2 regions of the Thioalkalivibrio sp. ALJ12 genome follow, and region 1 is predicted to be linked to the other one. Evidence: riboswitches for the same ligand, from Rfam matches in the RefSeq annotation. Region 1 holds a riboswitch; the other holds the start of a gene.

Region 1 (16,019 bases):
TCCGGGCCCCATCGGGCTACGGCACCCGCGAGCCGTCCCGGCGGATCCACATCGCCCTCGCGCAACGCAACGAAGCGTTCGAACACCGCGAGGGCGACGTCCACCACATTCTCCGCGCGTGTCCAGCCCAGCACCGTGGCCGTGCGACTGGACGCCCCCAAGGCCACTCGGAACCACACCCCTCCCAGCGCCGTACAGGCCTCCAGTCGCAAATCCGCCGGCACCCCATCCAGCGGCAAACCGCCACCCGCCTCCACCACCACCCCCACCTTCGGGGGCAATGCCCGCAAGCGCGGGTGCTCCCCCAGTGCTCGCACGAGATCCCGCGCGACCGGCTGCACATCCATGGCCGCCTCCGGGTCGATATCCGTCACCGGGGCCGCCAGGACATTACGCACCGCCTCCGCCGCAGGATCGCGATCTGCCAACCCCGCCCCCTCCAGCTCGGCGCGCGCCGGCTCCAGGCCCGCCGCGTCCAAACCACGCAGCTGCAGATTGCCGCGGCTGGTCAGCTCGAGGACACCGGACCCACAACGCCGCGCCACCTCCGCAATGGTCTCCGCCTGCCCCGCATCCAGCCCCTCGATCGGGTGACGCACCCGCATCAACAGACCGTCCCCGGTGGCCATCGGCGCGGCCACCCCCGGACAGGCCCGGCGCACCCGCGAATGATCGGCACTCATCGCTGCACCCCGCCCCCACTCATGTCCGGATCCGCACGCCGCGGGCGACCAGGGCCCAGGCCAGCACGCCAACGACGAGGGTTGCCCCTGCGAGGACCCAGAAGGTCGCGGCCCAGGCAAAGGAGCCGGTCCCCAGCAGGCCGTAGCGAAAGCCCTCGATCATGTAATAAAGCGGGTTGAGTACGGCCAGGGACTGCCAGGGCTCGGGCATCCGTTCTACCGGGTAGAACAGGCCGCCCAGGTAGATCAGCGGGGTCAGCACGAACGTGGCCACCACGGAGGTATGGTCGAAGCTGCGCGCATACAGGCCGTTCAGGAGCCCGGCCAGGGCGAACAGCAAGGCGCTGATCAGCGCGATCCCCAGCGTGGCCGCCAGGTGGTGCAACTGGAGATTGGTAAACGGAATCGCGACCAGCGCGACCAGCGCCCCGGCCAGCAGGCCCCGGATGACACCACCGGTGGCGAAGCCGGCCACAATCAGCCAGGCGGGCAGCGGCGCGACCAGCAGCTCCTCGATATGTCGCTGCAGCCGCGCCCCGTAGAACGCCAGTGTCACATTGCTGTAGGCATTGGTGGCCACCGCCAGGATGATCAGGCCGGGCAGGATAAAATCAGCGTAATCGACCCCCCGCATGGTGCCGAGCTCGCGCCCGATCAGGTGACCGAAGATCACCAGGAACAGGACCGTCGTCACCACTGATGGCAGGAGGTTCTGCACCCAGGCGCGCAGGAAACGCCGCACCTGTTTGACCACCATCCCGCGATAGGCAAATCCGTACGCCGCGAGCCTCATGTCTCCCTCCCCGGCGGGGCGGCAGCGCGTTCCGCGATGCGCTGCAGGAACAGCGACTCGAGCCGGTTGCGCTTGTTGCGGACTCCCGCGACACGCACCCCGCTTGCGCCCAGGCGGTCGAACAGGTCATTCACCTCCATGCCCTGCGGCAGGTCGACCTCCAGGGTCCAGCGATCATTCAAACGAATCGCCAAACCGTCCAGCGCCGGGGCCGCGTCCAGCGGCATGCTCAGTTCCAGCACCAGGGTCTGCACGTTCAGCCCGTGCAGCAGTTCGCCCGTATCACCGCGCGCGACGATCTCGCCCTGATCCAGGATCGCCAGGGTGTCGCACAGGGTCTCTGCCTCCTCCAGGTAGTGGGTGGTCAGCAGGATCGTCACGCCGTCCGCGTTCAAGCCACGCAACAGCTCCCAGGTGGCATGGCGCCCCTCCAGGTCCACCCCCGCCGTCGGCTCGTCCAGGAGCAGGACGCGGGGGCGGTGCACCAGGGCCCGGGCAATCATCAGCCGCCGCTTCATGCCACCCGACAGGCCCCAGGCCGACTGTTCGCGCCGGTCCAGCAACCCCGCCTGTTCCAGCACCTCGCCGGTTCGCTCGCGCGCCCGCCTTGGGGACAGCCCGTAGTAAGCCGCCTGGGCCTCGACGATCTCGCCCACCGGTTCGAAGCTGTTGAAGTTGACCTCCTGCGGTACCACGCCCATGCACGCCTTCGCCGCAACCGCCTGCGTGGCCACGTCGTACCCGCAGACGCGGATCGAGCCCCGATCCGCCCGCACCAGCGTGGTCAACAACCCCACCAGAGTGGTCTTGCCAGCCCCGTTCGGCCCCAGCAGGCCGAAAAAGCTGCCCGCCGGCACCTCCAGATCCACGTTCGCCAGCCCAACCCGGCCACCGGCGTAGCGCTTGGCCACCGACTGCAGGGCAATCGCGGCGGCCGTCATGGCGCGAGCCCCCCGGCACCATCGGCAAACCCGACGATGCGTCCGGCCCGATCCACCGCGCAGACCTCCAGCGCCGTGGTCTCCGGCAGCATCCCGCGCGCCCGCTGCCAGGCGCGCGCACTGATACGGTCGGCCAGCTCCACACCCTGCTCCAGGCAATCCGCAAGCGCCTGGGCGCTGGTATTGGCCGCGCGGATGCGCGCGACCAGTGCCTGGCTGCCTCCCAGATCCGCCGCCTCCTCCGCCAGCGCGTCGAGATCGATGCGTGACTTGCGGCTGTGGGCATCCAGGTGCCCGGCCGCGAATTTGCTGAGCTTGCCGAACCCCGCGGCCAGCACCACCGCGGGCAGGGGGTGACGCCTCAGATACTTCAGTGCCGCCCCGAACAGATCCCCCATCTCGATCAGCGCCATGTCGTCCAGACCGTACTGTTCACGCATCGCGGCCTCGCTGGTACCCCCGGTGCAGCAGGCCACGCGCGGACAACCGTTGGCGCGGGCCACGTCTATGGCCTGATGGATGGATGCGATATAGGCGGCGCAGGAGAATGGCCGGACGATGCCGGTCGTGCCCAGGATCGAGAGCCCCCCGAGGATCCCCAGGCGAGCGTTCATGGTCCGCCCGGCAATGCGCTCGCCACCGTCCACGCCAACCGTAACCCTGAAGCCCCCGCTGTACCCGGCGGCTGCAGCGAATGTCTCCAGATGCCCCTGGATCATGCGTCGTGGGACCGGATTAATGGCGGCCTCGCCCGGCTCCAGCACCAGGCCCGGGCGTGTAACCGTCCCGACCCCGGCACCCGCCACGAACTCGACACCGGGCGCACCGCACAGGTTTATCTCCACCCAAACTCGGGCCCCGTGGGTGGCATCCGGGTCGTCGCCGGCATCCTTGATGACCCCGGCAACCGCGCCACCCGGAGTGGGTTCGAGGTCGTTCAGTGTCAGGCTCACCACCTGCCCCTTCGGCAGGATGACTTCCACCATCTCGAGCCGCCGCCCCTCCAGCAGCCAGCGTGCGCCGGCAACGGCGGCGGCGGTCGCACACACACCGGTGGTCAGCCCCGTGCGCAGACGCCCGCTGGTCTCGGGAGTCTCCGGGCGCATGGCGCCCGCCGAGCTGTTCTGCTCAGCCGGTTTCATGCGCTCCCGGGACGGACTCGGCACCCTGCATGGCGATCGTCTCGCGCAGACGCACGACCTCGCCCACGATCAGCAGCGCCGGCGACTGGATATCCAGATCCGCCACCCGCGCGGGGAGATCGGCCAGAACGCCTTCGATGACACGCTGGCCCGGTCGCGTCCCCTGTTCAACCAGCGCGGCCGGCATCGCGCCATCCGCACCCGCCGCCATCATCTCGCCGCAGACCTCGGCCAGGGTATGCAGCCCCATGTAGACAACCAGGGTCTGCTGCGGATGGACCAGCGAGGCCCAGTCCAGATCGGTCTCGCCGGCACGCCGGTGGGCGGTAACAAACTGGCAGCGATAGGCATGATCGCGATGGGTCAGCGGGATTCCTGCATAGGCCGCACAACCACCCGCCGCGGTAATCCCCGGCACGATGCGCACGGGCACCCCGGCAGCGGCAATCGCGGCAGCCTCCTCGCCACCCCGCCCGTAGACAAACGGGTCGCCGCCCTTCAGGCGCACCACATAGTGCCCCTCCCGGGCCAGTGCAACCATGCGATCGTTCAGATCCCCCTGATCGCAGCTGTGCCGTGAGCGGGCCTTGCCCACATACAGGCGTTGCGCCTCCGGGTTGGCCAGATCGAGGATCGCCTCCGGGATCAGGCGGTCGTGCAGCAGGACATCGGCGTGCTGCATCGCTGCGGCGGCGTCCAGTGTCAGCAAGCCCGGATCGCCCGGCCCTGCCCCGACCAGATCCACGCAACCGGGCTTTCGCTCGCCGCACAACGGGAGGCGGGCCCCGGCGCGCGCCCCGGGCTCGATCCGCGTCACATTGTCCCGCGGTCGATCACTCATGCTCGAAACAGCTGGGCCGTGGCCTCCGGGTTGGAGGGGAACCAGGCATGCAGATAGGTCGCGGTCAGGCGGCCGTCGCGATAGATCGCCTCGCCCTGCGACCCCGTCCCGCGCGCGCGCCAGCAATGGCCATAGGGCTCGAGCCCGACCTCGGAGTGGGTGTGATGGAAGGTGTGCCCGCGCAGCTCGCCCTCCGGCAGCGGGGCCGCCTGAAGACCCAGACCCTGCAGGCGGTCCGCCAGCTGGGCTTTGCCCGGCACCAGCCCGGCCATAGCCGCAGCATGGCCCTCGCGGTCGGCCAGTTCGTCCAGCAGGTAGAGAAAGCCCCCGCACTCCGCCAGGATGGGGCGGCCCGCCGCATGATGGGCCTCCAGGTCCGACTTCAGGGCAGCATTGGCGGACAGCTGATCCAGATACAACTCGGGGTAGCCACCCGGCAGCCAGACGGCATCGGCCTCTGGCAAACCGTCCCCCGCAAGCGGGGAAAAGAACCGCAGTTCGGCGCCCATCTTCTCCAGCAGGCGCAGGTTGGCCGGATACATGAAAGCAAAAGCCGCATCCCGCGCGATCGCAATGCGCACGCCGGACAGCGCCGCCTCGGTCGGCGCAATTGTTTCTGGATGAAAGGTCACCGGCTCCGGGAGTCCGGTCACCCCAGCCTCTTCAATCGCGGCCGCTGCCGCCTCCAGCCGCGCATCCAGATCGGCGATCTCGCCTGCCTGCACCAGACCCAGGTGACGATCCGGGACACTCAGCGTCTCGTTACGCTGCACAGCACCAAAGAAGCGGATCGCCTCCGGGGTGCAATCCTCCAGCATCCGCGCATGGCCGGGACTGCCCACCCGGTTGGCAATCACGCCGGCAAACGACAGGCCCGGACGGTAGGTCGACAAGCCATGCACCAGCGCCCCGAAGGTCTGGCCCATGCCACTGGCATCCACCATGGCCAGGATCGGCAAGCCGAAGGCCTGGGCCAGATCCGCACCGGACGGATCCCCGTCAAACAGCCCCATCGAGCCTTCCACCAGGATCAGATCGGACTCCTGGGCCGCCTCGTACAGCATCGCTCGACAGGCTTCTTCCCCGACCATCCACAGATGCAAGGCGTCGACCGGATGCCCGGAGGCCTGTTCCAGGATCATCGGGTCGAGGAAGTCGGGGCCGGTCTTGAACACGCGCACTCGCAAACCCTGGTTGCGGTGGTAGCGGGCGATGGCGGCGGTGATCGTGGTCTTGCCCTGGCCCGAGGCCGGCGCCGCCACGAACGCGGCGGGGCAGCTCACACTCACAGCTCGATCCCCTTCTGCGCCTTGATGCCGGCCTGGAAGGCGTGCTTGACCACACCGATCTCGCTGACGGTGTCGGCGGCCTCGATCAGAGCCTTGGGCGCGGCGCGACCGGTGGTGATCACGTGTTGCATCGGCGGGCGATTGGCGAGATCTTCCAGCACCTCGTCCACATCCAGGTACTGATATTTCAGCGCGATGTGCAGCTCGTCGAGCAGCACCAGGTCGACGTTCGGGTCGCGCAGCATGTCGCGGGCATGCGCCCAGGCCTCGCGGGCCGCCGCCACGTCCTTCTCGCGGTCCTGGGTCTCCCAGGTGTAGCCCTCGCCCATCACGTGGTACTGCACGTTGTCCTGCCCCCGGAAAAAGGCTTCCTCGCCGGTGGCGAACTGACCCTTGATGAACTGCACGATGCCGACCTGCATGCCGTGCCCCAGGGCGCGCGCGACCATGCCGAAGCCGGAGGAGCTCTTGCCCTTGCCGTTTCCGGTCAGGATCAGGAACACGCCCTTTTCTTCCTGGGCCTCGGCAATCTTGCGATCCACGATCTCCTTCTTGCGGGCCATGCGCTGGGCGTGGCGTTCGGCGCGTGCCGCTTCGGTGTCGTCGGTCATGTTGATGTACTCCTTGAGTTCATTGCTTGTTCGGGGTGCGCAGGGGGCGGGCCTACTCGCCGATCAGGATCATTCGTCCGGTCTCCGGGTCACGGTAGACTTGGCCCATCGACTCGAAGCCGGAGCCGGCCTCGCCGGCACCCTCGGGCGGGTCCGGGATCTCGCGCCCTGGTTCGATCTCGGCGCCGCCGCTGGCCGGTTCCAGGCCACTCCCCGAGGCGGCCATCACCACCATCAGGCCGACGGCGAACACCAGCATGATGTCGGCCAGGTTGGCCAATGGCCCCATTGGTTCCTCGTCAGGGGCATCGAAGCGGCTGGCGCGGTAGTGCGGGACCCTCATGCCGCCGCCTCCAGGCGCTCCATCGCGGCGTCATACCAGCGCCGCCGGAGGCGTCCGAGCAGGAAACCGAGGATGCCAACCAGCAGCCCCAGCACCGTGGTGTTGAACGCCACCGTAACGGCCTGAGCGAGGATTTCCAGTTCGCCCCGGCCCATCGCGGCCAGCCCTGGACCCAGCGGGATCAGCGTCCCCATCAGCCCGAGCATCGGGCCGATGCGTGCCAGCAGATCCGCGCGGTCAATGCGGCGCCGTGCGCGGTAGGCCAGGCGCTCGGCATCGCCGGTGGCCTCCAGCCGGCGCACCCCGCCGGAGCGTTCGCCCAGTGCGAGCCCAAACTCCCAGACGGCGACCGCCACCAGCACCAGCAGGCCGACAATCACCGGCTCCAGCAGCCAGCGCACTACGGTATCCATCAGTTCCATCGTGATCGAGAACGGCATTCGCGTTTACCTCACTAACCTTTGTTCAGCGCTTCTCACCTTCCTGTGTAGGAGGCCAGCCCTCTGGCCGATGGGGTATATCCGGCGGCCCATCGGCCAGGGGGCTGGCCTCCTACAGGAGATGCCCAAGCGGCGGTTATCGGCGGCGGCCTGCGGCGATACCGCCAATCAGCAGCAGGAACAGCGCGGCGGCGACTAGCCAGGGAAGCCAGGGCATGCCGGCTGCCTCGTCGCCGGTCTCCTGGCCACTCTCGGCCTCGGCCGCTTCCGGCATCTCCTGCATCTCCCGGGCGTCCGGGTCCTCCAGCGGCTGGATCTCGGTGACACGACTGGGGTCGGCCTCCGCCTGTGCACGATCGATCTGCGCGGACGCGCGCACGGCCTCGAAGGCCTCGCGCAGTTCGGGGTCCTCCAGGCGCTCGGCCACCTCGTCCAGCATCGGGTGGTCGGGGCGCGTGTGCCCGCTGCCCGGCAGGCCGTGTTCCGCAACCAATTCGGCGAAGCGTTCGGACAGGGCGTCCAGTACCTCCGGCTCGGCCTCCCAGAACCCGCGACTGGCAGCCACCAGATGCACGGCCTGCAGGTGGGTCTTCACATGCACGTTGTGGCCGTCGGCGAGAAATTCGTCCACGCCCAGTCCGTGCCGGTCCTGCAGGTAGATGTCGTGCACCTCGTCCCAGACCCAGGAGCGCACGATCTCGGGGTTGGTGGCCTGCCAGCCCCAAAGGTTGTCGACGAAGTCGCGGGCCATGGTGCGGGCCCCGGCATAACCGTGATCCATCAGCGGCTCGATCCACTGCGGGTTCAGGTTCTGCCCCTGCAGCTCGCGCATCAGCGCGCGCCCCAGCGTCTCCACCTGCGGGTTGTCCGGGTCGGCATGCTGCAGCACGCGGTTGTCCGGCACCTCGCCGCGCAGGCTTTCCACGGCAGTGGACAGCCCACCCTGGAAATCGAAGCCGTCGTCGTTGTCCAGCAGCCCGTACAGGTGCGAGGCACGGCCCAGATAGGTGCGCCCGACCCCGGCCACGCGCGACTCGAACGCCTCGTGTGCCGCATCGCCGGATGCCGTTGTGCCGTAGGCATGCCCCATGCGGCGCAGGTAGGCCGCGCCCAGTTCGGCGCGATCCTCCCAGGCGCCGGAACGGTCCGCCAGGCGGTTGACCCCGGCGCCGTACGCCCCCGGTGCGGTGCCGAACACGCGCAACGCGGCCTGCTCCCCGGCGGCGGCACCGTCCAGTCCGGCCGCGCGCAAGGCCTCGGTGTCCTCCACCCACTGCGCGGCGACATCATTACGCGCCAACGACTCGCCGCCGGGATCGCGCAGATCCTCCGCCAGCGGAGCGAGGGCTGCTTCCAGTGCCTCTTCCAGTTCCGGGTGCTCCTCGAGGATGGTCTCCGAGGCGCCATCCAGCGCCAGCCGTGCGGCCCGGTCCAGCCACACGAGCTGGTCCTCGTAGAGATCGCGGAACAGCCCGGAGGTGGTGAACAGGGCATCCCGGCGACGGTCGCGCCCGGCCTCGTCGAGATCCATGCGCTCCAGACCCTCGACGATCCCGCGACTGTTCCAGGCGGGCCGGATTCCAAGCATGTCCATGCCGAAGGCGATCATCACCCCCTCGTCACGTACGGTGTCGGAGGCCCAGAGGATGATGGCCTCACTGCCATCCGCTTCCGGATCACCGTGCTCGCGGGCATCCGCGGCGAGTTCCTGACCGATGCCCCAGGCGATTCGTGTTGGCACCAGGTCCGCCGACAGGGCATGGAAGTTTGTCCCGGTGGGCAGTACATCCGGCGTGCGGATCGGATCGTTGCCCTGACCCGGTGGCACGAACCGACCCTCCAGGGCGGCCAGCAGATGGGCGCGTTCACTGGCGGGCGAACCCCGCAGCCTGGCGTCCCAGTCGTCACCGGCCTCACCATCCCCGGCCATCGACTCGAGCATCGTGTCCACGGCTTCGTCCGACCAGTCGCGACCGAACACATGCAGACCCAGCGGCATCTGGTCCTCCTGCATGTCGGTCAGGTAGTGGCCGATCTCGTGCACCAGCAGCTCTTCATCCATCTCCGCGAGCGGAGTGTCACCGTGGTCGTGCCCGTGGTCATCCCCATGATCATCGTCCCTGCCATGGTCGTCATGTCCATGGCCACCGTCCTGCTCATGCCCGTCGGAGTGGTCATCGTGGTGCCCATCTCCGTCGTCGTGGCCGTGATGGTGATGGCCGCGCGCCAGTTCGCGTTCGATGGTCTCGGTCAGGCCCAGCTCGTCGATACGCTCGCGCAGCGTCTGGGCGGCGCGCGAGCGGGTGGCCGCATCGGGCTGGGCCGCGGCCTCGTAGGTCTCCACCAGCTGGCGCAGTTCCAGCAGGCTGTCGTAGAGCTCGGTGGCCGCCAGCGGCGGCGTCAGGTGGCTGATCATCACGCCCATCGCCCGCCGCTTGGCCTGGATGCCCTCGCCGACACCATCGACGATGTAGGGATAGATGATCGGCAGGTCACCGCCGAGGATCTCGGGGTAGTCGTCCGGGGCGAGACCCGCGCGGCGGCGCGGGAGGAACTCGCGAGTGGAATGACGTCCGACGTAGACCAGCGCATCCGCCTCGAAGTGCTCGCGAATCCAGTGATAGAAACCGGCGTACTGGTGAGTCGGCGGGAAGGTCGTGTTCGCATGCAGCAAGCGCTCGCTGACCTCCCACCCGCGCGGCGGCTGCGGGCCGATGAACACGTTGCCGAACTCGATGCCGGGGAAGAGCATCTCGCCGTCGCGCGTCATGGCCTCGCCCGGCGGCTCGCCCCATCCGGTCAGACCCGGGATGCCTGTACGCACCAGGGCCTTGCGCAGCTGTTCGGTGGTTTCGTGTTCGTCTTCACCGGCCAGCGTGGCCTCCCAGGCGGCCTCGTATTGGGCGAGCAGGTCCAGCGCCCGTTCCTGGGCGTCGTGCGGGTAGCTCTCGAGCATATGCCGTAGATCGCCGACACCGCTGTCCAGCGCGGCCTCCGCCAGTTCGTGCTTGTCCGCGTCCCTGGCCGCCTCCAGACGCGCCTGCAGGTAGCCGATCGGTCCGTCGACCAGCTCCGCCTGCACCGCGGCAGGCAAGCCGTCGAAATACGCCTGGTACTGATCTCGATCCAGCGAGGCGACCCGGCCGGCGATCGCGTCCAGCGCGTCCGCCTGTTCCGGCAGATTCACCGCCCGGTCCTGGATCATGTCCAGCAGGGCCTCGGCATCCTCCGGCACCTCGTCCCCGAGGTCATACCCGGCGGCCTCCAGCCGTTGCAGGATCTCCAGCAGTGATTCCGGGACATCCAGCTTGTCGGCGCCAATGTTCTGGCGACCGGGCGGATGGTTGTAGTACACGACCGCGACCCGCTTGTCTGTGTTGTCCAGCTGGCGCAGCCGGTTCCAGCGCTGCATCCGGTCGGCCAGGGCCTCCACCCGCTCGCCCACCGGTTCGGGCAGCGCCAATCGCACGCCAGTGCGTTCGTCCTGCGTGGGCTCGCCCGCAGTCGCCAGCACCATCGGCTGACTGGCGCCCTGCAATTCCGGCATGGCCACGTGATAGTGGACCTTGTCCCAGGGGATGCCCTCGTGCGAGAGCCGCCACTCGGTCTCGCTCACGTCCGCCAGACGAATCCCCTTGACCACAGGGACATCCAGCTCGGCGAAGGCCTCGGCCACCGCCTCGCGGTTGCCACCGCCGCCCACTACGAAGTCCTGCAGGCTGACGATCCCGCTCAGCTCGGCGGGTGCCGCCGATGCGGCGAGGTTCTCGACTGCCTCGCGGCTGGCCCCACCCCAGCGCGCGAGGACCGCGAAGCACTGGGTATCCCGGGCCTCCAGCGCCTCGCAGGTCGCATCCAGAAGCTCGCGGTCACCGGGACGGTCACCGGTATCCAGGTCCAGCACGGCCACGGCCGGCCTGGCATCCAGGCCAAGATCCCCCGGGTCGGCCACCGACTGGCCATCCCGGTAATAGCGGATGGTCTCGCGCGGATCCGGTTCCGGCACGTCAATCGAGTGCCCGCCCCGAGCGCCCAGCCAGCGCATCAGACCCTCCATGTTCTCCGGTGTGCGGCCCTGATAGAACGCACGTCCGGTTAGCCAGTCGGCCTGGTTTGAGAAGCGCTCCTGCTGCCGGGCCAGGTGCTCGCGCGGATCCTCGCCCGCTTCAGGGTTCTCGGTCAGTTCGGTCCGGGCCTCCTCGTCCAGCTCCTCCAGCACCGCCTGGCCGTCGATGCGGGACAGCGCGGTCAGGCGCCGTTCGCTGTTGATTGCAAGGATCGGCGCTGACTCGGCCGGTGCCTCTTCGCGCAGCAGACGTTCGAGACGACCGGCCTGGTCCCCGAACACCGCTGCCACGAGCACCGCGTCGGCATCGCGCCACAACGCCCGGATTGACGAGTCCGACTTGTCCGCCAGCTGCTCAGGCGTGCGCAGCACCACCTCGGCATCCGGCACGGCCTCCAGGAATCGATGCGCACCGGCGGCCACCTCGGGGGCCGAGCGCTCGGAGACGATGCCGACGATCTGGGGCCCTGCCCATACGGGCGTGCTCCACAGGCCGACGATCAGCAGGACCAGGCTGCGTTTCCAGAAGGACATGCGATAAACCCCGAAGAAAATTCGATGGGGCGACGCCACCGGTGCAATGGTGGCGTCGCCAATCCGTTATACGCAGGAAGGTGCCGTGGAAACGGCACCCGAAAACCAGCAACGGCAGATGCAATCAGCCGCGTTTGTTGGCCGGCTGCCAGAGGACTTCCGCGCCGTTCTCGTGACGTGCAAGCACACGGCAGAGCACGAACAGAAGATCCGACAGGCGGTTGATGTAGGCCAGTGAACTCGGCCGCAGCGCCTCATGGTGATTCACCGCCACCAGACGACGTTCCGCACGGCGGCATACCGTACGGGCGATATGGCAGTCGGCCGTGGCCGGGCCACCGCCCGGCAGGATGAACTCCTCGAGCGGCGGCAGATCGGCGTTGAAGCTTTCCAGCTCGACATCGAGCCGCTCGACAGAGGCATCCGGTAGCGCCTGATGCCCCGGCACCGCCAGCTCCGCCCCCAGGTCGAACAGCTCGTGCTGAACCAGGGCCAGCACGCGCCGAACCTCTTCCGGGAGATCGTGGACCAGGACCCGGCCCACGACACTGTTCAGCTCGTCCACGTCACCAAACGCCTCGACGCGGTGGCTGTCCTTACCCACCCGCGAGCCATCCCCCAGGCCAGTCCGGCCTTCGTCACCCGTGCGGGTCGCAATCTTTGACAGTCGATTACCCATGCATCACCTCTGCTGGTAGCGCAGCTTGACGAAAGCGGCCCGACCCGGCTGGTTGTACCCTCCGGCGGTCTCGTAGTCCTTGTCGAACACGTTATTGACCGTAGCCTGAATCTGCCATTCCGGCGCAATCTGATAGCTCGCACGCAGATTGAGCAGGCCGTAGCCGGAAAGGCGCTCGTCGTTATTGGCGTCGTTATACGAACGGCTCTTCGCAATCACCGACCCGCCCATTGAGAAACGCTGAAACTTCCGATCGAGATCCATACGGGCCGTAATGGGAGAGCGTCTCTGCAACTCGTTTCCCGTTTCCCGGTCTCGGGCATCCAGTAGGGTCAGTGAAGCGCCTGAAAGCCATTGGCCAAATTCGTATCGGCCATCCACTTCGACTCCCCGAATTCGTGCTTCCTCAACGTTTTCCGGTGGAGCGAACCCTGCAATCAAGTTTTCAACTCGTGTCTCGAAAGCGCTCAAATCAAGATATCCGGATCCCGCCGAATAACGGGCCCCTATTTCGAAAGTTTCAGATTCCTCTGGATCAAGGTCAGGGTTGCCGCGGAAAAACCCGATGTCAGGATGGTAAAGTTCGTTAAACGTTGGGGCCTTGAATGCTGTCCCGTAAGAAGCCCGCAGTCGCCATGCTTCCGCGACCTGGAATCCCCAGGCGACTTGACCGGTAGTTTTACTACCGAACTGTTCATTGTCGTCGTATCGTAACGAACCCTCCAAAGTATGCCGGCCTAGATCGGCTTGGAGAACCCCAAACCCACCAATGTTGTAGCGGCTGGTCTCCTCATATTCGTCCGTACCGAATCCCTCTCTTAGCCCAGGATCATCGACCTGAATACGGTCCTCACGGGCGTCAACGCCTGCCGTGAGGAACAGCTGGTCCGACAGGACGATTTCGTTCAACCAGTCGATCGAATCACGCTTCGTGTCATAACGCGATGTGAATTCCCCATCCACATAGCGATCATTTTCATCACGTGCATGTGCAACACTCAGCTCAGTATCCCAACGGTTATTCACCGGGATGCGGAACCCCGCACGGAGGGCTGCATGGACAAAGTCGGTGTAGTCATCTCCCTCCGTACTGTCAAACTCTGACTCCCCTTCCGAGTACAGTACGTTGCCGAAAACCTCAATCCCATTGTCTAGTCGATGGGTCACCTTGGTCGCAAGCGAGGTGTTGTCGTAGCCGTCACGGTCATCGTCTCCAACGTCATCCTGCACATTGATGCCGTCGGTCTCGAAATGGCTGAGCGAGAAGCTGTAGTTCGTGTTCTCGGTTCCGCCGGCGACGCCCACACCCGTTTCCCAGGTGTTGAAGCTGCCGCCCCCGACAAACGCGTTGACCCTGGGCGGCCCCTTCTGGCCCTCGCGGGTAAAGACCTGCACCACGCCGCCAATGGCGTCGGAGCCGTAGATGCTGGTACGCGGTCCGCGCACCACTTCGACGCGCTCGATCTCCTCCGGTGGCAGGAACTGCCAGCTTGCCCCGCCACTGGTGGCCGACCCCATGCGCACGCCGTCGATCAGGAGCAGGGTGTGGTCGGAACTCGTGCCACGCGTATAGACCGAAGTAGTCTTGCCAAACGCACTGTTCTGGGAGGTCTCGATCCCGGCGCGGCCCTCCAGCAGGTCGGTGAACTGCTGCGGCTGCAGGCGCTCGATCTCTTCGCGGTCGATGACGGTGACCGAGGACAGGGTCTCGTCGACCGTCTGCGCGACGCGCGCGGCCGTGACCTGGACCACGTCGAGGGTGTGCGCTTCGGAATCGGCGTCCGGCGTCTCGGCGAGGACCGGGGTGGTGGCCAGCAGGATGGCCGTGGAAAGTGCTGTGCGTTTCATGTCGTCCGTGTCTCCCGGCGAGCCGCCCGCACGCCGTAAATTCGTCGGGACCACGCAGGCAGGGGGGAGAGAGACACGAGGGGGACCGGGCACAGCCGCTATGCGACCAGGCCCGATCATCCGCCTCGCATGCCCGCCGCATGCCGCGCGATCATTCCCTGGCCGGTCTCCGGGCTGACGAGCGTTCCGGTGCGGCGCCTTCCCGAACGATTCCGTTCAGTGGCGTGTGCCGCGACCATCAGAGGCCGTCATGGCCTCTCGCTCGATTACCGTTGCGGGGGCAGCGTCGGATTCGTCCGCAGGCATCCAGATACCTGTAGCGGGCTCACCGAACTTCCCGTTTAACCCCTCGGCGAGACACGCCGAGGGGCACCAGAAAACGCACGAAAGCCTACACAGTTGGTCAAGAAATTACCAGACCCGGGAAATGCGCGGCGTCAGGATCGCTGGGCCTCGGCCTGCACATAACGTGCGCCGCTCTTGAGCAACCGCCCCCAGGACTTGTCCTGCAGCATGGCGTCAAATTCCGGCGACCGTTCGGCACGCAAAGCCACCGGCGCCGCCTGCGCGCCCTCCTCCACCGGATGGGCGGCCAGCATCTCCAGGCGGTCGGGATTGGCGCCATATTGCCGTACCAGGAAATCACGCATGGAGTCGGACAGCGGCAGATGGTAGATGCGCGTCAGACGCAGGGCCAGCCATTCCGCCATACGGCTGAGATCCTGACGCACCATACGCACCATCGCCGAACCCAACCCCGCCTTGGCATCCGCACTCATGCCGACGTACAGGCCTCCGAGATAGGCGGCGGGATTCGCATAGATCGCGCGCTGGATACTCGGGTTGGTCAGGTCGACCAGAGGCTCCAGAATCAGTGCGAGCTGGATGCCGATGCGCTTGGCGGTGTCCGCATCCAGTGGGTGCCCACCAAAGTAGAACAGGTCGCCCTCGCGCCGGATGCCGAGCTCGGACAGGTACTCACAGAACCGGTCGGCCAGGCGCAGCTTCTGGTCGTCCGCCAGCTCGATCACCTCCTCGCTCACGCGGATACCGCGCGCACTGCGCTTGAACCAGCTCTGCTGCCCCTTTCTCTCGACCTGCTGTCGTCGCAGCGCCTCCCAGCGCTCGACCGCGGCGGTATAGCGACTCTGCGCCTGCATGAGCTGGTCCCGCGCCGCGCGCAGGTCTTCGACATGACGCAGCGCCCGCCCCAGCAGGCGGCCTTCCGGCGAATTCACAGCGGGGCGGGACTGTTCCAGTTGCGAAAGTGCATCCAGCACCTCGCGCCCGATACCCAGAGTCGGCGAACGCAGGACCTGCGGATCCAGGCCACTGGCCGGGCTTTGCGCCAGCAACATCGCGAGCGAGCGCAGGCGACTGACCACACCCGCCTGAGCGACGCGGAAACGGTTGCCCTGATACTCCAGCCGATCCAGCGCATGCCCCAACCGCCAACCACCCGACCATTCGAAACTCAGCCGCCGGATCTGCCGCCCGTTGACCATCTCGAAGGCCAGTACAAACATGGCCTGCGTATCATCCAGTGTGCAGCGCGACAGGTCATCCGAGTCCGCCGCTGAAAACAGGCGGTCCAGAAATTGATCGATCCGCCGGACGCCATCCTCACGGGTTGGCGCGACGCCCTGAAGCCGGTCGCGCAGCGGATCCGCCAGTTCGGAGGCATCGTGGTGCAGTTTTTCCAGCGCGGCCAGACGAGCATCCGCAGTGGCATCCACCAGATCCGCGACGCGCGAGCGCAGCCCCAGCCGACGATAGATCTCGATCTGCTCGGCCGCTGCTGCGAGGCTG
Region 2 (16,019 bases), on a different contig from region 1:
AACCAACCGAGCGCCGTTCTCGTCGTTCACGATGGACGCGGCAACACCCGCGCCGGATTCGTTGATCGCATCACGCACGTCGCGAAGGGTCATGCCCTCCTCGATATCCAGCGTTACGTCGTTACCGCCCACCTGAATCGTGAGCTGGCCGGCGCCCACTTCTTCGTCACCATCGGCAAACGCGCCTGAAGCCGTCGCACGAATCTCCGCCTGCGCCAGTTGCTCCACCTCCAGCGAAAAACTGCGGTTCTCGGCAGTGCCATCCGTGGTTACGCGGGCGACGCTCTCGTCACCGACTGATACCACCTGCTGCGGCTCGAAGCCCGCGAGCGAAGACAGCGATGAGCCGAGCTGGTCAACGCTGCTGGTCAGTTCCCCGAATGCCGAAATCTGTGACTCGACCTTCTGCTCGCGGCGGTCCAGACGCTCCTCGCGCGGTGCGCGCTCCGCGTTGACCAGGTCCCCGACGATCTGATTGAGATCCAGCCCGGAACCCACACCCAGTGAACTGATTGCCATCGTCTTTCCGCTCCTCGGCACCCGACGTCTCGGGCCCCATGCACGTGCTTGTACTTGCTATTACGGCAGCCTAGCCCAAATCTTGAGCCCCGCGCAGAAAAAACCCGCTGGCATCCCCCACACCCAAGGCCCAACCTCCAGCCGCAGGCCTTACCGGTCATTGCGAACAACCATAAGCCAGCACCCACCACCGCCACCGGCACAACCATCCCCCGATCACACCACACCGCCACTACCGTCACCCCGGAAACCGCGCAGCGGTTATCCGGGATCTCCGGCGCGTGACCAACCCACACTGCCGGGGTGGCACCAGCCCCCGAGATCCCGGCTCTGCGCTGCGCTCCGGCCGGGATGACGGCCTGGGCGTACCGCGCAGGAAAAGAGAGGCCGAGGACCTGCCAGGCAAGAACACCCGGGTCCTGGAACGAAAAAAGCCGGACCCGTTGCCGGGTCCGGCTCAACAACACATCAAACGTGCGGGTAAACCCACGGCCCTCAGGCCCGGTCCACTAGCCCGGTTCCCTCCAGTACCTGCTCGTCGCGCAGCTGTTCAGCCAGGGCCAACATCTGCTCCGGCGGGATCTGCCGAATGACGTTCTCCCGATCCGCATCCATCACGGTGATCACGGTCCGGCCACTAACATCATCCACGCTGAACTCCAGCGCCCGCTTAGTCGACTGCAGATAGGCATTGATCGATTCCACGACACGATCCATGTCCGAGGCCTCGACCGGTTCAGCCGGCTTGGTCCGCTCCGCTATGGCCTGCTCGGCCACCCGCGAAGCACTAGACCCACTGCTGGCCGACACCGCCGAGCTACCTTCCTTGGCTATTTGCCCCAGACCGGTGGCCATACGTTCTCCACCCTGGGCACCCCGGACATTCACAGCCACCAGTGGCGAGCTGATACTTCCAATACCATCACTCATGACACTGTCCTCGTCAGAAGGGCTGGATGGCGTTACCGCCATCCAGCCTCAACTCGGAAGCTCGAGTGATCGAGCTTACTGGAGCAGAGCCAGCACGTTCTGCGGAACGGCGTTCGCCTGCGACAGCACCGAGGTACCCGCCTGCTGCAGCACCTGGGCACGGGTCAGCTCTGCGGTCTCGGATGCAAAGTCGGCATCCATGATGCGCGAACGGGCGGCCGACAGATTCTCCGAGGAGATCTCCAGGTTGGCGATGGTGTTCTCGAATCGGATTTGCACCGCACCCAGTTCGGAACGCAGCCCGCTAATCTGCTGAAGAGCAGCATCGATCGTACCGATGGTTTCGGTTGCATCTTCTCGGGTCTCGACGCTGACACCATCCAAGGTGTTCACATCCACATCACCATCGAGACCCAAATCTGCTGCATCGGTCCCGCTAACATCAATACCGTCGGCCGGCGAAGCCATCAATTCGATCGCACGAAGGTAGGTTTCACCGTCGCTATCCAAACCACCGAAGTCGAAATCGCCAGCATCCGTAGCACTGATTTCGATATCATCACCAGTTCCGGTGAGGACAAGATCACCATCACTATCAAACGAAGCCGTAACGTTGGTTTGAGCACTTTCGGCATTGATGGCGTCAAGCACTTCCTGGTCAGAGGCGCCATCAGCGATCGTGATCTCAGCACCATTGATCGTTACAGTGCCGCCGCCATCGGTATTAAGTGTCTCGATCGTGTGAACTACTTCATCGGCCCGAGCCGCAGTCACGCCGGTATCATCCGTCGCGGCATTGATTGCAGCAACGACGTCGTCAAGGTCTTCTGCTGAGCCAAGGCTGATCGTGCGGTCATTGATCTCGATGTCCGTCAAGTTCAAATCACCGTCGTCCTCTGGAAGCTCAGAGAGAAGCAAGCTGTCCCCGCCAAGGCTGGCGGTGCCCAACTGGGAACCACGTGCATCCACACCGTCAACGGAAATGGTCTGGTTCTGGTTGGCACCCACTTGGAATACCAAATCCTCCAGTTCTCCATTAAGGATGTTTTCGCCGTTGAACTCAGTGGAGTTCGCAACCCGGTTGATTTCCTCTACCAGTTGCTGAACTTCATTATTCAGTGCCTGACGATCGGAAGAGGAGTTGGTGTCGTTAGCGGCCTGCACAGCAAGCTCGCGAATTCGCTGCATTGCATCCCCAATCGTACCCAGCGCACCTTCTGCAGACTGGGCAAAGGAAATCCCGTCATTCGCGTTGCGCGCGGCCTGATTCAGGCCGCGGATCTGGGAGGTGAAACGCTCGGAAATGGCCAGGCCGGCCGCGTCGTCCTTGGCGCTGTTGATACGCAGGCCCGAGGACAGACGCTCCAGGCTCTGAGCCAGCGCGCCCTGGGAGTTGCCCAGATTGCGCTGCGCGTTCAGGGAAAGAACGTTGGTGTTAATTACTTGGGACATGATCGCTCTCCTGTAGAGTCGTTCGTCACCGCCTCGGGCGGTTCTGGTGAACGGGCCAATCCCCGCTCTCAGGACCCTTAACGACCTCCCCCACAGAACCTTTAGCCCATCCACCAAATTTTTTTCGCCGCGGGCGGCAAATCGTTGCCGCCTGCGGCACATGCGCCCTCCAACGCGCCACACCACGCGCCACAGCCACACCATCATCCGCACCAGACACCCCCCGTCATCCCGGCCGCAGCGCTGCGGCCGGGATCTCCACACGCCGGACCATCCCGCAACCGCCGGGCAGCCCGCACTGCAGAGATCCCGGATAACCGCTGCGCGGTTTCCGGAATGACTGTGCTGTGGGAGTGGTGGCTGCGCGGCTTCCGAGATGACTCGGGTGGCAGGATGGTACGGAAACGGGCGCCGCGCCCCGGCCCCTCAAGGGTGGCGATTTCACCCCGTCATTGCGAGGAGCGCAGCGACGTGGCAATCGGCTGCATGTGGCAAGCCGCTTGATTCCAGCACCTTGCTGCTCCCGACCGATTGCTTCGTCGCTGCGCTCCTCGCAATGACAGGGGTGTGGTGGGTGCGCGGGATGACGGTGGTGGTTGAAGGCGAGACGGTTCGGGTATGTGCCCAGGGCCTTGATATACTTGAGCGATGCGCCTGAGCGACGAACAACAGACGATTATCCGCGAGGAAGTGGCCCGTGCATTCGGGCCGGATGCACACGTGAAGCTGTTCGGCTCGCGCGTGGATGATACCGCGCGCGGTGGCGACATCGACCTCTACATCGAGGCAGACGGCACCCCGAATGACCTGCTGGACCGGGAACTTCGGCTGTCTGCGGCATTGCAACGCCGCTTGGGCGAACGCCGTGTGGACATCGTGGTGCATCCGCGAGGGACGCCGCACCGCCCCATCGATGCGCATGCCGACCGCACGGGTGTCGCCCTGTGACCGTCGCGACGCCACCGCAGCGGCTCGCGCGGCTGATTGATTTGGTGGATCGCGAGGACAAGCACCTGCTGGCGGTGAGAGAACGCTTGCTTGAAGGCGATTGCACCGTCGATCCCGACCGCGTTCAGGCGCTGCTCGCCACCGACACCGGGGTGGACCGGCTCGAATCCTTTGGCGCAAAGTTCGGCCGTATGCAGGACACCATCATGGACAAGTTCATTCCTGCATTTCTCGCCAGCGCCGGGGAGAACGCGGGTCCGGCTATCGACAACCTATCCCGCCTGGAAAAGCTCGGCCTCATCCAGAACGCCGACGCATGGCTGCAGATGCGCCAGTTGCGCAACCGCCTGGTCCACGAATACATGGAAAAGCCGGCCGACCTGGCCCCGGCCCTGCAGCGCGCCTGCCACTTCACCGACCAGATGCACACCGACTACCAGACCCTGCGCACCTACGCGCAGGAGCACCTGAGGATCGGGCCCGCCAGCCATTAAGGAAACACTGATCAATGTTTCCTTGAGGCGTCACAAGCCCCTGCCCATCGGGCGATTAGATCAGCATCTCCCCCAGGTGTGATCCCGCTACTGTAGGAGGCGAGCCCTCTCGCCGATTGGGGCTGGCCAACCCCCCATCGCCCAGAGGGCTGGGCTCCTACGAGTGTTATCCCGCGAACGAGGGGTCTCAGATCAGCCAGGTGGTGCCGATGCGGGTCTCGGGGGTGGCGCCGGGGATCAGGTCCATCAGCAGCCAGCCGAAGATGAGGGTGATGAAGGCGCCACAGAAGACGGTGGCCACGAACAGGCCGATGCGGTTGCCGCGCTTCAGGCCGAGGATGCCGCGCAGCGACCAGTAGAGCAGCCACAGGCTGTAGAAGATCAGCAGCAGGCCGACGGTGTTGCCCCAGGGCCAGGGAAAGGCGGCGGCCACCTTGCCTACCCAGGCGGGCAGCAGGCCGATGGTCACCGCCAGCATCGCCCGGTCCGGATGGGAGTAGCCCTGGAACAGCTCGGTCAGGTAGTGCGCGGACCAGGCCAGACCCAGCACCCCGATGCTCATCGCCAGCACGCTGTAGACGCCGAAGCCCCAGGCCCCCGGCATCGCCTCCGGCGGCAGCCCGGTCGGGATGACCTGGTACAGCCACTGGCTGGCAATCACGCTGAGCAGCAGCACCGGGAGCGCCAGACGCAGAAAGGTTTGCCACCAGGGGGGTATCGCCTCCAGTTCGCCCACCTCCCGCACCGCCCGCAGGGGGTTCGTCAGCGTGCGCAGGACCAGAAGGCCCGGGTTCAGGCGAGAGGGGAATGAGCTCATCCCGTCAGTATGTGGCAATCCCGTGACGGTTTCGTGACAACGCTTGCCTTGACCCTGGCCTGATCGACCCGGGCTCAGCCCGCGAGCGTCAGCACCAGAATCACGAGGGTCAGGGTCTCTACCAGCTCCAGCGTGGCCCCGGCCGTGTCGCCGGTGAAGCCTCCCAGCCAGTGTCGCAGTACGCGCGTTGCAATCCACAGCGTCAGCCCGGCGGCGAGCAGGGCCGGTATCACCCCCCAAAGGCCGGAGAGCAGGCCCAGCACCAGCACCACTGCGGCCGAGACTGCGACAACGCCGATGGCGGCGCTGCGTGGAAGGTGCCTGGCCATGTCCGCGCCCAATCCGACGGGGTTTACGTAGGGAGTGGTCAGAAACAGCACCGGCGGCACCACGCGCCCCAGCAGCACCGCAAGCAGCAGCGCGACCCAGGCGCCGGTCTCGACCACCGCCACCAGCGCCGTGCCTTTCAGCAACAGGATCAGGATCAGCGCCGCGACCGCCATCGGGCCACAGGCCGGGTCCTTCATGATGGCCTGGGCCCGCTCCGGGTGCCGCTGGCCGCCCACCCAGGCGTCCACAGTGTCTGCCAGGCCGTCCAGGTGCAGCGCGCCGGTCAGCGCAACCCAGAATGTCAGCACCAGCGCCGCGACCAGCAACACCGGCGCCCCGGGGATCGCGGACAGACCGATCCCCACCAACACCAGAACCAGACCCAGGATCAGCCCCACCAGCGGATAGGCCAGGACCGAACGGCCGAGGTCCTCGGGCCGTGGCTCCTGTGCCGGCGTCGGCACGCGGGTCAGGAACTGCAGGGCCAGCCAGAAGGGCGCAAATACGGAGTTCATTGCGCCCCCCCTTCCATTCCTGCTGTAGGAGGCCAGCCCCCTGGCCGATGGGGCGTTGGCATATTCCCGATCGGCCAGAGGGCTGGCCTCCTACATTTGTTTTGCTTGATCACGAGGGCATCTCCTCGCGCTGGCCCGGCTCGACAACGTGCAAAGAGGCCAACGGCACTTCGATCGACAATAGCTTCTCCAACGGCCAGCCCTCCAGTTGTGCGCGCAGCAGGCGAATCACCCCGCCGTGGGTAACGACGAGGACACGACCGCCCGGCGCCACTACGCTCTGTTCCCAGCCGGCCAGCACCCGGTCGCGGAAGCTTCCGAGGTCTTCGCCGTTGGGTGGAGGGTAGCCGAACGGGTCTTCCCAGAACCGACCCAGCGCCTCGGCGTCCGTCTGCATCAGGGCCTCGGCCGTTTGCCCCTCCCAGTCCCCAAAATGTAGCTCCTGCAGGCGGGGATCACACTGGACGGGGAGCCCGGCCGCGCGGGCGAAGCCTTCGGCCGGGAGTCGACAGCGCTGCAGTGGCGAGCACACGACGCGATCCCACTCGCCGGAGGACTCGAACGCCGCACGCATCGCCCGCTCGCCTTCCGGGGTCAGCGGATCATCGCAGCCGCGCCCGCGAAAGCCGGCACCCGTCGTCTCGCCGTGGCGCAGCAGACCGATACGGACCGATTTGGTCATGGGGTATCGCCCGACACGCCAGCCTCGGCGAAGGTCGCCATGCCGGCGTGAAGCTCGCAGGCCAGGCGCAGCAGGGGCACGGCCGTGGCCGCCCCACTGCCCTCGCCCAGGCGCATGCCGAGATCCAGCAGCGGCTCGGCCGCCAGCGATTCCAGCAGTCGCCGGTGCCCCGGCTCCGCCGAGCTGTGGGCGTAGAAGAACCAGTCTGCCGTGCCCGGGCACAGCCGTTCGGCCACCAACGCCGCCGAGGTGCTGATGAAACCATCCACCAGCACCGGCAGCCCGATCTGCGCCGCGGCGATGTAAGCGCCGGCCAGCCCCGCAATCTCGAAGCCCCCCAGACAACGCAGGCTACCCAGTGCCTCGCCGCGCACCGCGGCGTGGGTGCGCAGGGCCTGCTCGATCACCTCGGCCTTGTGGCGCACGCCATTCGCATCCAGACCCGTGCCAGGCCCGGCCAGGTCCACCGGCGGCAGACCCAGCAGCGAACAGGCGACTGCGGCGGCAGCCGTCGTGTTGCCGATGCCCATCTCGCCACCGATGAACAGTTGTGTGCCGCCCCGCCGCGCGCGCTCGGCACACTGGCGGCCGGCGTTCAGCGCGCGTTCCAGCTGCGCCGACGTCATCGCGGGTTCGCGGGCCAGGTTTGCGGTGCCGGGGCCCAGGTTCAGCTGCTGCACACCGGCGACGGCCGGAGGCTGGGCCACGGTACCGAGGTTGATCACCTCGATGGACGCGCCCAGGTGCCGCGCCAGCACCGAGATCGCCGCACCGCCGTTCGCGAAGTTCGCGACCATCTGCGCGGTCACGGCCTGCGGGAAACGCGAAATGCCTTCCGCCACCACACCGTGATCGCCGGCGAACACCGCGACATGAACCCGCTCCAGCGTGGGCTGGCCCACGCCCTGCATGGCGGCCAGGCGCTCGGCGATCGCCTCCAGTCGCCCGAGCGAACCCGGCGGCTTGGTCAGCTGGGCCTGCCGCTCTGTTGCCGCACGACGCGCCTCGGCGCTCAGGGGTGCCGGCGGCACCTGCAGCCAGTCACAGTCTTCGGTCACGTGTTCCTCCGATGTTGAAACCAACACCCTTCATCAATGACGCCCGTCATTGCGAGGAGCCGAAGGCGACGTGGCAATCCGTCAGTTCACCCCGGGCCGATTGCTTCGACGCTGCGCGCCTCGCAATGACGGTGCCTGTTTCGCGCGTTGGTCTATTCATTCCAGCGGTTCACCCTTGAGCACATGCGGAAGGCCGGCGACGGTCAGCACGACGCGGTCCATCGTGGGGGCCAGGCGCTGGTGCAGCCAGCCCGCCTCGTCGGCGAAGCGGCGGGACAGCGCGTCCATCGGGGTAATGCCCATGCCCGTCTCGTTGGAGACGAACACCAGGGTGCCCGGCAGGCGCGGCACGGTGGCGATCAGGGCCTCCCGCTCGCGTTCGATCAGGGCCTCGTCCTCGGTGCAAAGGAGCTGGGTCAGCCACAGCGTCAGGCAATCGACCAGCAAGCATTCACCTGGCCTTGCGGCCTCTTCCAGCGCGGCGGCCAGGCCGATACCCGCCTCGATCAGTCCCCAGTCTCCGGGACGGTCGGCGCGGTGGCGTTCGATGCGGCGTGCCATCTCGGCGTCGTCGGCACGCGCGGTGGCGACATAGGTCACGTGCAGGCCGCTGGCATCGGCCAGTTGCTCCGCCAGTCGGCTCTTGCCGGAACGCACTCCGCCGAGCACCAGCGTCTTCATGTCACGGTCTCCGTGTTCCCTGCGCGCAGCAGCGCGAGGATGCGCCCCAGGTCCAGATGCGCCTCCAGGGTATCGGCCAGGCGTTCCAGGCCGCGCTCGCGTGCGGTCGCCAGGTCTTCGCCGTGCTCCTTCCCATTGCGCATGCCAGCCCAGTGCAGCAAAGCCTCGGCGGCAGCGGAGGTATCGAATACCCCGTGGACATAGGTCCCCGCCACGGCCTCGTCCTCGCTGCGCGCGCCGTCCGGGCCATGCTGCAGCTCCAGCAGCGGGCGATCCTGCCCGGGCCCTGTCGTCACTCCTGCATGGATCTCGTAGCCCTCCACGCGCGCCTCCCGGCCCAGCACACGGTCCCCGTGAACACGTTCCAGACGCTTTTCGGGAGCAAGACGCGTCTCGATGTCCAGCCAGCCGAGCCCCGGCGTGGAGCCGGGCCGCCCCTCGACACCGTCGGGGTCGTGCACGACCCGGCCCAGCATCTGGAAGCCGCCACAGATCCCGAGCACCTTGCCGCCATAACGCACATGGCGCTGCAGCTCGTCTTCCCAGCCCTGTTCCCGCAACCAGGCGAGGTCGTCGCGAACGGCCTTGGACCCCGGCAGGATGACCAGATCCGCCGGCTGCAGCGACTCGCCCGGGCCGGCGAAGCGAAGGTCCACACCCGGGTGCAGGCGCAGCGGGTCGAAATCGGTATGGTTGGAGATGCGCGGCAGGGCCGGCACGACGACCTTCAGGGCATCCACCGCCTTTTCCGGCACCGCCTCGCGCGGCAGGGCGTCCTCAGCATCCAGGTACAGCCCGTGGAGATACGGGATCACGCCCAGCACCGGCTTGCCGGTCTCCTGCTCCAGCCAGTCCAGTCCAGGCTGCAGGAGCGAGATATCGCCGCGAAAGCGGTTGATCACGAAGCCCTGCACCCGCGCGCGCTCCGTCGCGCTCAGCAACGCCAGCGTACCGACCAGATGCGCGAACACGCCGCCACGGTCGATATCTGCGACCAGGATCACCGGACAGTCCACCGCCTCGGCAAACCCCATGTTGGCAATATCGCCTGCGCGCAGGTTGATCTCTGCCGGCGAGCCCGCCCCTTCCACCAGCACGTGCGCATACTGCGCGGTCAGCCGTCGATGCGAGGCCAGCACGGCCTCGCGGGCGACGGGCTTGTAGTCATGGTAGGCACGAGCATCCAGCTCGGCCGCAGGACGGCCGTGGATGATCACCTGCGCCCCCTGATCGGAGCTGGGCTTGAGCAGCACCGGATTCATGTCGGTATGCGGCTCCAGGCCGCAGGCGGCGGCCTGCAGGGCCTGGGCGCGCCCGATCTCGCCGCCGTCCAACGTGACCGCGCTGTTCAGCGCCATGTTCTGCGGCTTGAACGGCACCACCGACAGCCGACGGCGATGCAGCACCCGCGCCAGCCCGGCCACCAGCACGCTCTTGCCGGCATCCGAGGTGGTCCCCTGCACCATCAGCGTGGTCGCGCTCACAACGCCTCCAGTCCCTGTTCCAGGCGGTGCCATTGGGCCTCGTCGCCCGGCAGCCCGAAACGCAGGCTGGCGGGGTCGTCGAAACGCCGCACCAGGATCGCCTGTCGCGCCAGCGCATCCTGAACCGCGACCGCATCATCGCGGCGCCCCCAGCGAAACAGTGCGGTGCCACCTTCGGTAGCGATTCCGTACCGCCGCAGCAGCTCTTCCAACCGCGCACCCGCCGCGGTCAGGTTCGCGCGCGTCTGCTCCTGCCAGGCGCGATCCTCCAGCGCTCGGGTGGCCGCCCAGCGCGCCGGGCCAGACAGCGCCCACGGACCCAGCCGCTCCGCCAGCGCCGCCCGCAGCGCCGGCTCCGCCGCCAGGAATCCGACCCGCGCCCCGGCCAGACCGAAGAACTTGCCCAGCGACCGCAGCACCAGCAGCCCCGGGCCCAGGTCCGTGCCCGGGTCGGCCGCCAACAGGCTGTGCCGGGGGCTGGTATCCATGAAGGCCTCGTCCACCACCAGCCAGCCGCCGCGTGCCGCGAGCCCCTTATGCCAGCGCAGCAGCGTCTCCACGGTCACGCGCAGTCCAGTCGGGTTGTTCGGGTTGACCAGTACCAGCACATCCAGCTGCGGCAGGCGTGCCTCGATCGCGGCCGGCGCCGCGTCGCCAAGCGCAGGAAGCGCCTCGACCCGATGCCCGGCCATGCGCCAGGCCCGCGCGTGTTCGTTGTAACTGGGCGCGAGGAGGCCAACCCGAGCAGCCGCTGGGCGAAGCTGTGGCAGCAGCTGGATGGCCGCCTGCGAGCCCGCCAGGGGCAACAGCCCTTTGCAGCCGTAGTACCGCGCCGCGGCCGCCTCCAGACCGTCGTCGGGCTCCGGCAGGCGCGCCCAGACGTCCGCCGGGGGCATGGGCAGCGGATAGCCGTGCGGGTTGATGCCGGTAGACAGGTCCAGCCATTGCTCCGGCGCCACCCCGTAATGCCTGGCAGCTGCGCGCAGTCCGCCACCATGCACCTGGGTTAGCACGGCCCCGGTCGGTGCCGGCCGCGCTCTGTTCAGCTCAGAAGATCGCAAGGCTCACCCCGATGACAAGCACGCCCATCCACAGCGCCAGCGCCCGATCCACCAGCCCCATCGCCGCACGGATGCCGGCGGCATCCGGTGCCGCGCCCATCCCCAGGCGCGGACGCCACTGACGCTCGCCGTGATATTGGCTGGCACCGCCCAGCACCAGCCCCAGTGCGCCCGCCCCAGCGGCCATTACCGGCCCAGCGTTCGGGCTCTTCCAGGCCGCGGCCTGCTCGCCCCAGCACTGCAGGGCATCGCGAGTGCGCCCGGCCAGGGCATAGGCCAGCGCGGTCATGCGCGCCGGGATCCAGTTCAGCAGGTCATCCAGCCGCGCCGCGGTCCAGCCAAAGCGCGTGTAACGCGCATTGCGGTAGCCCCACATCGCATCCAGCGTATTCACCAGGCGATACAGCACCACCCCCGGCGCACCGGCCACCAGGAACCAGAAAATGGTGCCGAACAAGGCATCGTTGCCGTTCTCCAGTACCGACTCCACCGCCGCGCCGCTGACCCCGGCCACATCCAGGGCCTCGCTGTCGCGGCTGACCAGCATCTGCACCTGCTGCCGCGCCTGGCCCAGATCGCCGGCCTCCAGCGCCCGGGCCACGCGCTCGGCGTGCTCGTCGAGGCTGCGCCAGCCCAGCGCCAACGCCAGTACCAGCAGCCCTACCAGCCAGACCGGCAGGAGCTGCTGCAACCAGACCGTCAGCAGCACAAAGGGCACCACCAGGACGGCCAGAAGCAGCGCGCCGCGGGCCCGACCATCGCGGTAGAACCGGGCCTCCAGGCGCTGGACCAGCAGCCCGAACCCGGCCAGCGGGTGCCAGCGGCGCGGATCGCCGATCAGGCGATCCAGCACCAGCGCACCAAGCAGCGTGAGGAACGCGATCAGCATCGGGTCATCCACTCGCTGAGGAACCGCCGGGTGCGTCGGTACGGCTGCCCCAGCGATTCTCGAACACCAGTTCGTCCAGCGACCGTCGCTGATCCCAGCCCTCGGTTTCCAGCATCGGCCGCTCGTAGAACGCATCCACATGACCCAGACAAAGGATCGCGATCGGCCAGGCCCCTTTCGGCATCCCCAGCTCCCCGGCCAGCCAGTCCGGGTCGAACAGCGACACCCAGCCCATGCCCAGGCCCTCGGCCCGGGCCGCGAGCCACAGGTTCTGGATCGCACACGCGGCGGAGCACAGGTCCATCTCCGGGATGGTGCGCCGACCCAGCACGTAGCGCTCGCGCCCATCGGTCAACGCGACCACCAGCAGCTCGCCCGCATCGCGGATACCTTCGAGCTTCAGCCGGTGCACCTCGGCGGCACGCTCGCCGCAGGCCTCGGCCGTGCGTGTCTGCTCCGCCGCCACATGCCCGTGCAACGCATCGCGCAGCCGCGCGTCGGTCACCCGCAGAAAGCGCCAGGGCTGCATGTAGCCCACGCTGGGCGCCTGGTGCGCGGCCTCCAGCAGGCGCCGCAGGGTATCGGGGTCCACCGGGTCCGGGCGGAAATGCCGCATGTCCCGGCGCTCGCCGATCACGCGATAGACCGCTGCGCGCTCCGCCGAGGCGAACGCGTTCGGATTCTCTTCTGACTGGTTGGGAGCTGGGGCCGTCATGAGGTTCCGTCGAGGCGACGGCGCGGCGAAGACACGAAGGAACAGGCTTTTAGGAACGCACCTGCGCCCTCGACCGTTGCCCGCCGCACGGTCGCAGGATGAATCACCGCCAGGCCGGTCTCCGGGCTTGCGAGCGTCGGAGGATGCCGACCGGCAGACGCCTTCCCGGGCACAGGACCCAGTGGCCAGTCTGCCGAGCGATTTACCGCTCGCTTACCGTTGCGGGGGCAGCGCCGGACTTGCACCAGCTTCCCGTTTCACCTGCCAACTGCAGGCACCTGACGAAAGCGGAGCATGATACGCGCTCAGGGTGCCCCCGACCAATTTGGGCACCAAACCATCTTGCCCTTGCTGCTATGATGAGGCGCTTTCGCTGCCCGTGCGGCGCCCCGAAAACACAGTATTGTTTACGTTACGAACAATCCACAACAGTCGGATTTTTAATGACTTTCACTTCCCTCAAACGCCAGTTAACGGCCCTTGCCGCGCTACTCCTGTGCGCGGGGCCGACACTGGCCGAACCGGTCACGGTGACCGACGATGACGATCGCGAGGTCACGCTCGACCGGCCCGCCGAACGTATCGTCAGCCTGGCCCCGCACATCACGGAAGTCCTGTTCGCCGTCGGCGCCGGAGAGCAGCTGGTCGGCGTCACGCAGCACAGCGACTTCCCGCCGGAGGCGGAGATGATCCCGCGAGTCGGTGGCTACAGCCGCATCGACCTGGAACGCGTGGTCGAGATGGACCCGGACCTGGTGGTCGCCTGGCGCAGTGGCAACTCCATCTCGCAGATCGAGCGCCTGCGCGATCTGGGGCTGAACGTCTATGTCTCGGAACCGCGCAGTTTCGAGGGCGTGGCCTCCAGCATGCGTCGCATGGCGCAGCTGGCCGGTACCGAGGAACGCGGCGAGGAGGCGGTGCAGGCCTTTCTCGACGAGATCGAGACGTTGCGGCTGGACTATTCCGACCGTGACCCGGTCCCGCTGTTCTACCAGGTCTGGGAACAGCCCCTGATGACGGTCAACGACGATCACCTGATCGGCGAGGCCATCCGCCTGTGCGGGGGCAAGAACGTGTTCGGTCACCTGGACCGCCTGGTGCCGCGCATGGACCGCGAGGCCGTGATCGAGGCCGACCCGGAGGTGATCATCGGTGGCGGCATGGGCGAAGACCGGCCGGACTGGGTAATTGCCTGGGAACAATGGGAGGACATGACTGCGGTGCAGCGCGACAACCTGTTCTTTATCCCGCCGTCGCTGCTCCAGCGTCACACCCCGCGGATTGCCGAAGGGACCCGGCTGATGTGCGAAGAGCTGGAACGGGCCCGTTCACGCCGGGACGACTGACCAGCCGTGACGCGCTCCTTCCTCCTCGCCACGGGGGTCCTGCTCCCGGCGTCGCTGCTTGCGATCCTGATCGCGCTGGCCTATGGCAGCGTCGCCATTGCCCCCGGCGACCTGCTCGCGGTGATTCAGGGCGAAGGGAGCCGCCTGCACAACACGCTGGTACTGGAACTGCGCCTGCCACGCGCCCTGGCCGCATTCGCCGCCGGCGGGCTGCTGGGCGTCGCCGGTGCCCTGATGCAGGTGTTGCTGCGCAATCCGCTGGCCGATCCCTATGTGCTGGGCCTCTCCGGCGGGGCTTCGGTGGGTGCCCTGCTGGCCATGCTCGCGGGGCTGTCGATGTTCTCGGTCTCGGTCGCCGCATTCGCAGGCGCGCTGCTGTCCACGGTGATCGTGTTCGGCCTGGCGCACGGCACCGGCAGCTGGACGCCGACCCGATTGCTGCTGACCGGCGTAGTCGTGGCGGCCGGCTGGGGCGCCGTGATCAGCTTCCTGCTCGCCGTGAGCCCGACCGCGGAGCTGCCCGGGATGCTGTACTGGCTGATGGGCGATGTCTCCCACGCCCGCAACCCCTACCCCGCCTGGGGTGTGCTGGTGCTGGTCGTGTTGCTGGCCCTGCCGCTGGGACGGACGCTGAACGTGCTGGCGCGCGGCCCGATGCAGGCGGCCGCACTGGGCGTGGCCGTGCGGCCGGTGGAATGGACGATCTACGTCGCGGCGGCACTGATCACCGCCACGGCGGTCATGCAGGTCGGTGCGGTGGGCTTCGTCGGACTAATCGTGCCGCACATGCTCCGGCTGATCTTCGGCAACGACCAGCGCGTGATCCTGCCGGCCTCGGCACTCGGCGGCGGCATCCTGCTGACGCTGGCCGACACCCTCGCCCGTACGATGATCGCCCCGGAGCAGTTGCCCGTCGGCGTGATCACCGCGATGCTGGGCGTCCCCGTATTCCTGTTCCTGCTGTACCGGAGCCGCTGATGCCTCCGCACACTGCCGACCCCCAACGTCACGGCGACCCCCATGCGCCGGGTGCCGAGAGCGTGCACGAGGCGCCGGGGCCGGACACCCTGCTGGCCACCCACGATCTGGTCATCGATATTCCGGAACGCGCCAGCGGCTCACCCCTGGACCTGACCATCAACCCGGGACAGTGCTGGGGCATCCTCGGCCCGAACGGCGCGGGCAAGAGCACCCTGCTGCACACACTGGGCGGGCTGCGCGCCGCCCGCGCAGGAGAGGTCCATGTACGCGGCCGCCCACTCCCCGACTACTCGCGTGCCCGCCTGGCGCGCGAACTGGGTCTGGTATTCCAGAAGCACCACGACGGCTTCCCTGCAACAGTACTGGAGACGGCTCTGATCGGCCGCCACCCGTACCTGCGGCCCTGGGACATCGAGTCCGCCGAGGACTACGCCCAGGCCCGCGCCGCCCTGGCCCGCATGGATCTGGCGGAACTGGAGCACCGCCTGGTCGATACCCTGTCCGGTGGCGAGCGCCAGCGCCTGGCCATCGCCACCGTACTCACCCAGAACCCGCGGCTCCTGCTGCTGGACGAGCCCACCAGCCAGCTCGACCTGCACCACCAGGTGGCGGTGCTGGACCATATACGGGGCATCGCCCGGGACAACCGCGCCGCGATCCTGGTGCTGCACGACGTGAACCTGGCGGTACGCTACTGCGATCACCTGCTGCTGATGTTCCCCGACGGAAAGGCCTGCTGGGGCCCCACCCGAACCATGCTGGTGCCCTCCGCGCTGGAACGGCTGTACAACCAGCCACTGAGCACCGGCGAGATCGACGGCCAGCCGGTCTTCATGCCGACCATCCCGTAACGAGGAATCCCGGTGGAATTCTTTCGCACCCTGCCCCTGCAAGCTGTCGCCGATTCCCTGCAGGCCGAGCTGACCGTACCGGCCCTGCCCCGGCTTTGCCCCGCCATTGACGCCCTTGTTGAAGAGACCGGGCCCGATGCCGGCGTCGTCTACTGCCTGTGGGGCGAGTTTCGTGTCCGGCGCGAGTGCATCAATGGCGGTGTGCGCTTCACCCTGCCGAGCTGCCCGAACGCCCTCGCCTGGACCCTGACGACCGGGCATCCGCC

What was found. Region 1 has a riboswitch for cobalamin ahead of F467_RS0106285 (TonB-dependent receptor domain-containing protein). Riboswitches for the same ligand answer to the same signal wherever they lie in the genome.
Region 2: linked by a shared signal. The riboswitch ahead of bluB (5,6-dimethylbenzimidazole synthase) and the one ahead of F467_RS0106285 (TonB-dependent receptor domain-containing protein) in region 1 are both predicted to bind cobalamin.

Annotation. Positions count from the first base shown of each region.
Region 1 covers NZ_KB899538.1:1,314,808-1,330,826, reverse strand. The annotation lists gene cobG (precorrin-3B synthase) at 1-683, opposite strand, end outside; gene F467_RS0106335 (ABC transporter permease) at 703-1,476, opposite strand; gene F467_RS0106330 (ABC transporter ATP-binding protein) at 1,473-2,417, opposite strand; gene F467_RS0106325 (cobalt-precorrin-5B (C(1))-methyltransferase) at 2,414-3,523, opposite strand; gene cobA (uroporphyrinogen-III C-methyltransferase) at 3,546-4,400, opposite strand; gene F467_RS0106315 (cobyrinate a,c-diamide synthase) at 4,397-5,689, opposite strand; gene cobO (cob(I)yrinic acid a,c-diamide adenosyltransferase) at 5,686-6,300, opposite strand; gene F467_RS0106305 (DUF2149 domain-containing protein) at 6,353-6,643, opposite strand; gene F467_RS0106300 (MotA/TolQ/ExbB proton channel family protein) at 6,640-7,083, opposite strand; gene F467_RS0106295 (cobaltochelatase subunit CobN) at 7,220-11,683, opposite strand; gene F467_RS0106290 (cob(I)yrinic acid a,c-diamide adenosyltransferase) at 11,808-12,362, opposite strand; gene F467_RS0106285 (TonB-dependent receptor domain-containing protein) at 12,366-14,210, opposite strand; cobalamin riboswitch at 14,353-14,602, opposite strand; gene F467_RS0106280 (hypothetical protein) at 14,648-16,019, opposite strand, start outside.
Region 2 covers NZ_KB899539.1:201,457-217,475, reverse strand. The annotation lists gene fliD (flagellar filament capping protein FliD) at 1-519, opposite strand, end outside; gene F467_RS13510 (flagellar protein FlaG) at 1,015-1,449, opposite strand; gene F467_RS13885 (flagellin) at 1,525-2,901, opposite strand; gene F467_RS0108385 (nucleotidyltransferase family protein) at 3,550-3,849, shown strand; gene F467_RS0108380 (hypothetical protein) at 3,846-4,343, shown strand; gene F467_RS0108375 (YIP1 family protein) at 4,531-5,160, opposite strand; gene cobS (adenosylcobinamide-GDP ribazoletransferase) at 5,235-6,005, opposite strand; gene F467_RS0108365 (histidine phosphatase family protein) at 6,115-6,687, opposite strand; gene cobT (nicotinate-nucleotide--dimethylbenzimidazole phosphoribosyltransferase) at 6,684-7,745, opposite strand; gene cobU (bifunctional adenosylcobinamide kinase/adenosylcobinamide-phosphate guanylyltransferase) at 7,902-8,426, opposite strand; gene F467_RS0108350 (cobyric acid synthase) at 8,423-9,910, opposite strand; gene cobD (threonine-phosphate decarboxylase CobD) at 9,907-10,869, opposite strand; gene cbiB (adenosylcobinamide-phosphate synthase CbiB) at 10,958-11,860, opposite strand; gene bluB (5,6-dimethylbenzimidazole synthase) at 11,865-12,575, opposite strand; cobalamin riboswitch at 12,670-12,872, opposite strand; gene F467_RS0108330 (cobalamin-binding protein) at 13,019-13,921, shown strand; gene F467_RS0108325 (iron ABC transporter permease) at 13,928-14,899, shown strand; gene F467_RS0108320 (ABC transporter ATP-binding protein) at 14,899-15,753, shown strand; gene F467_RS0108315 (hypothetical protein) at 15,766-16,019, shown strand, end outside.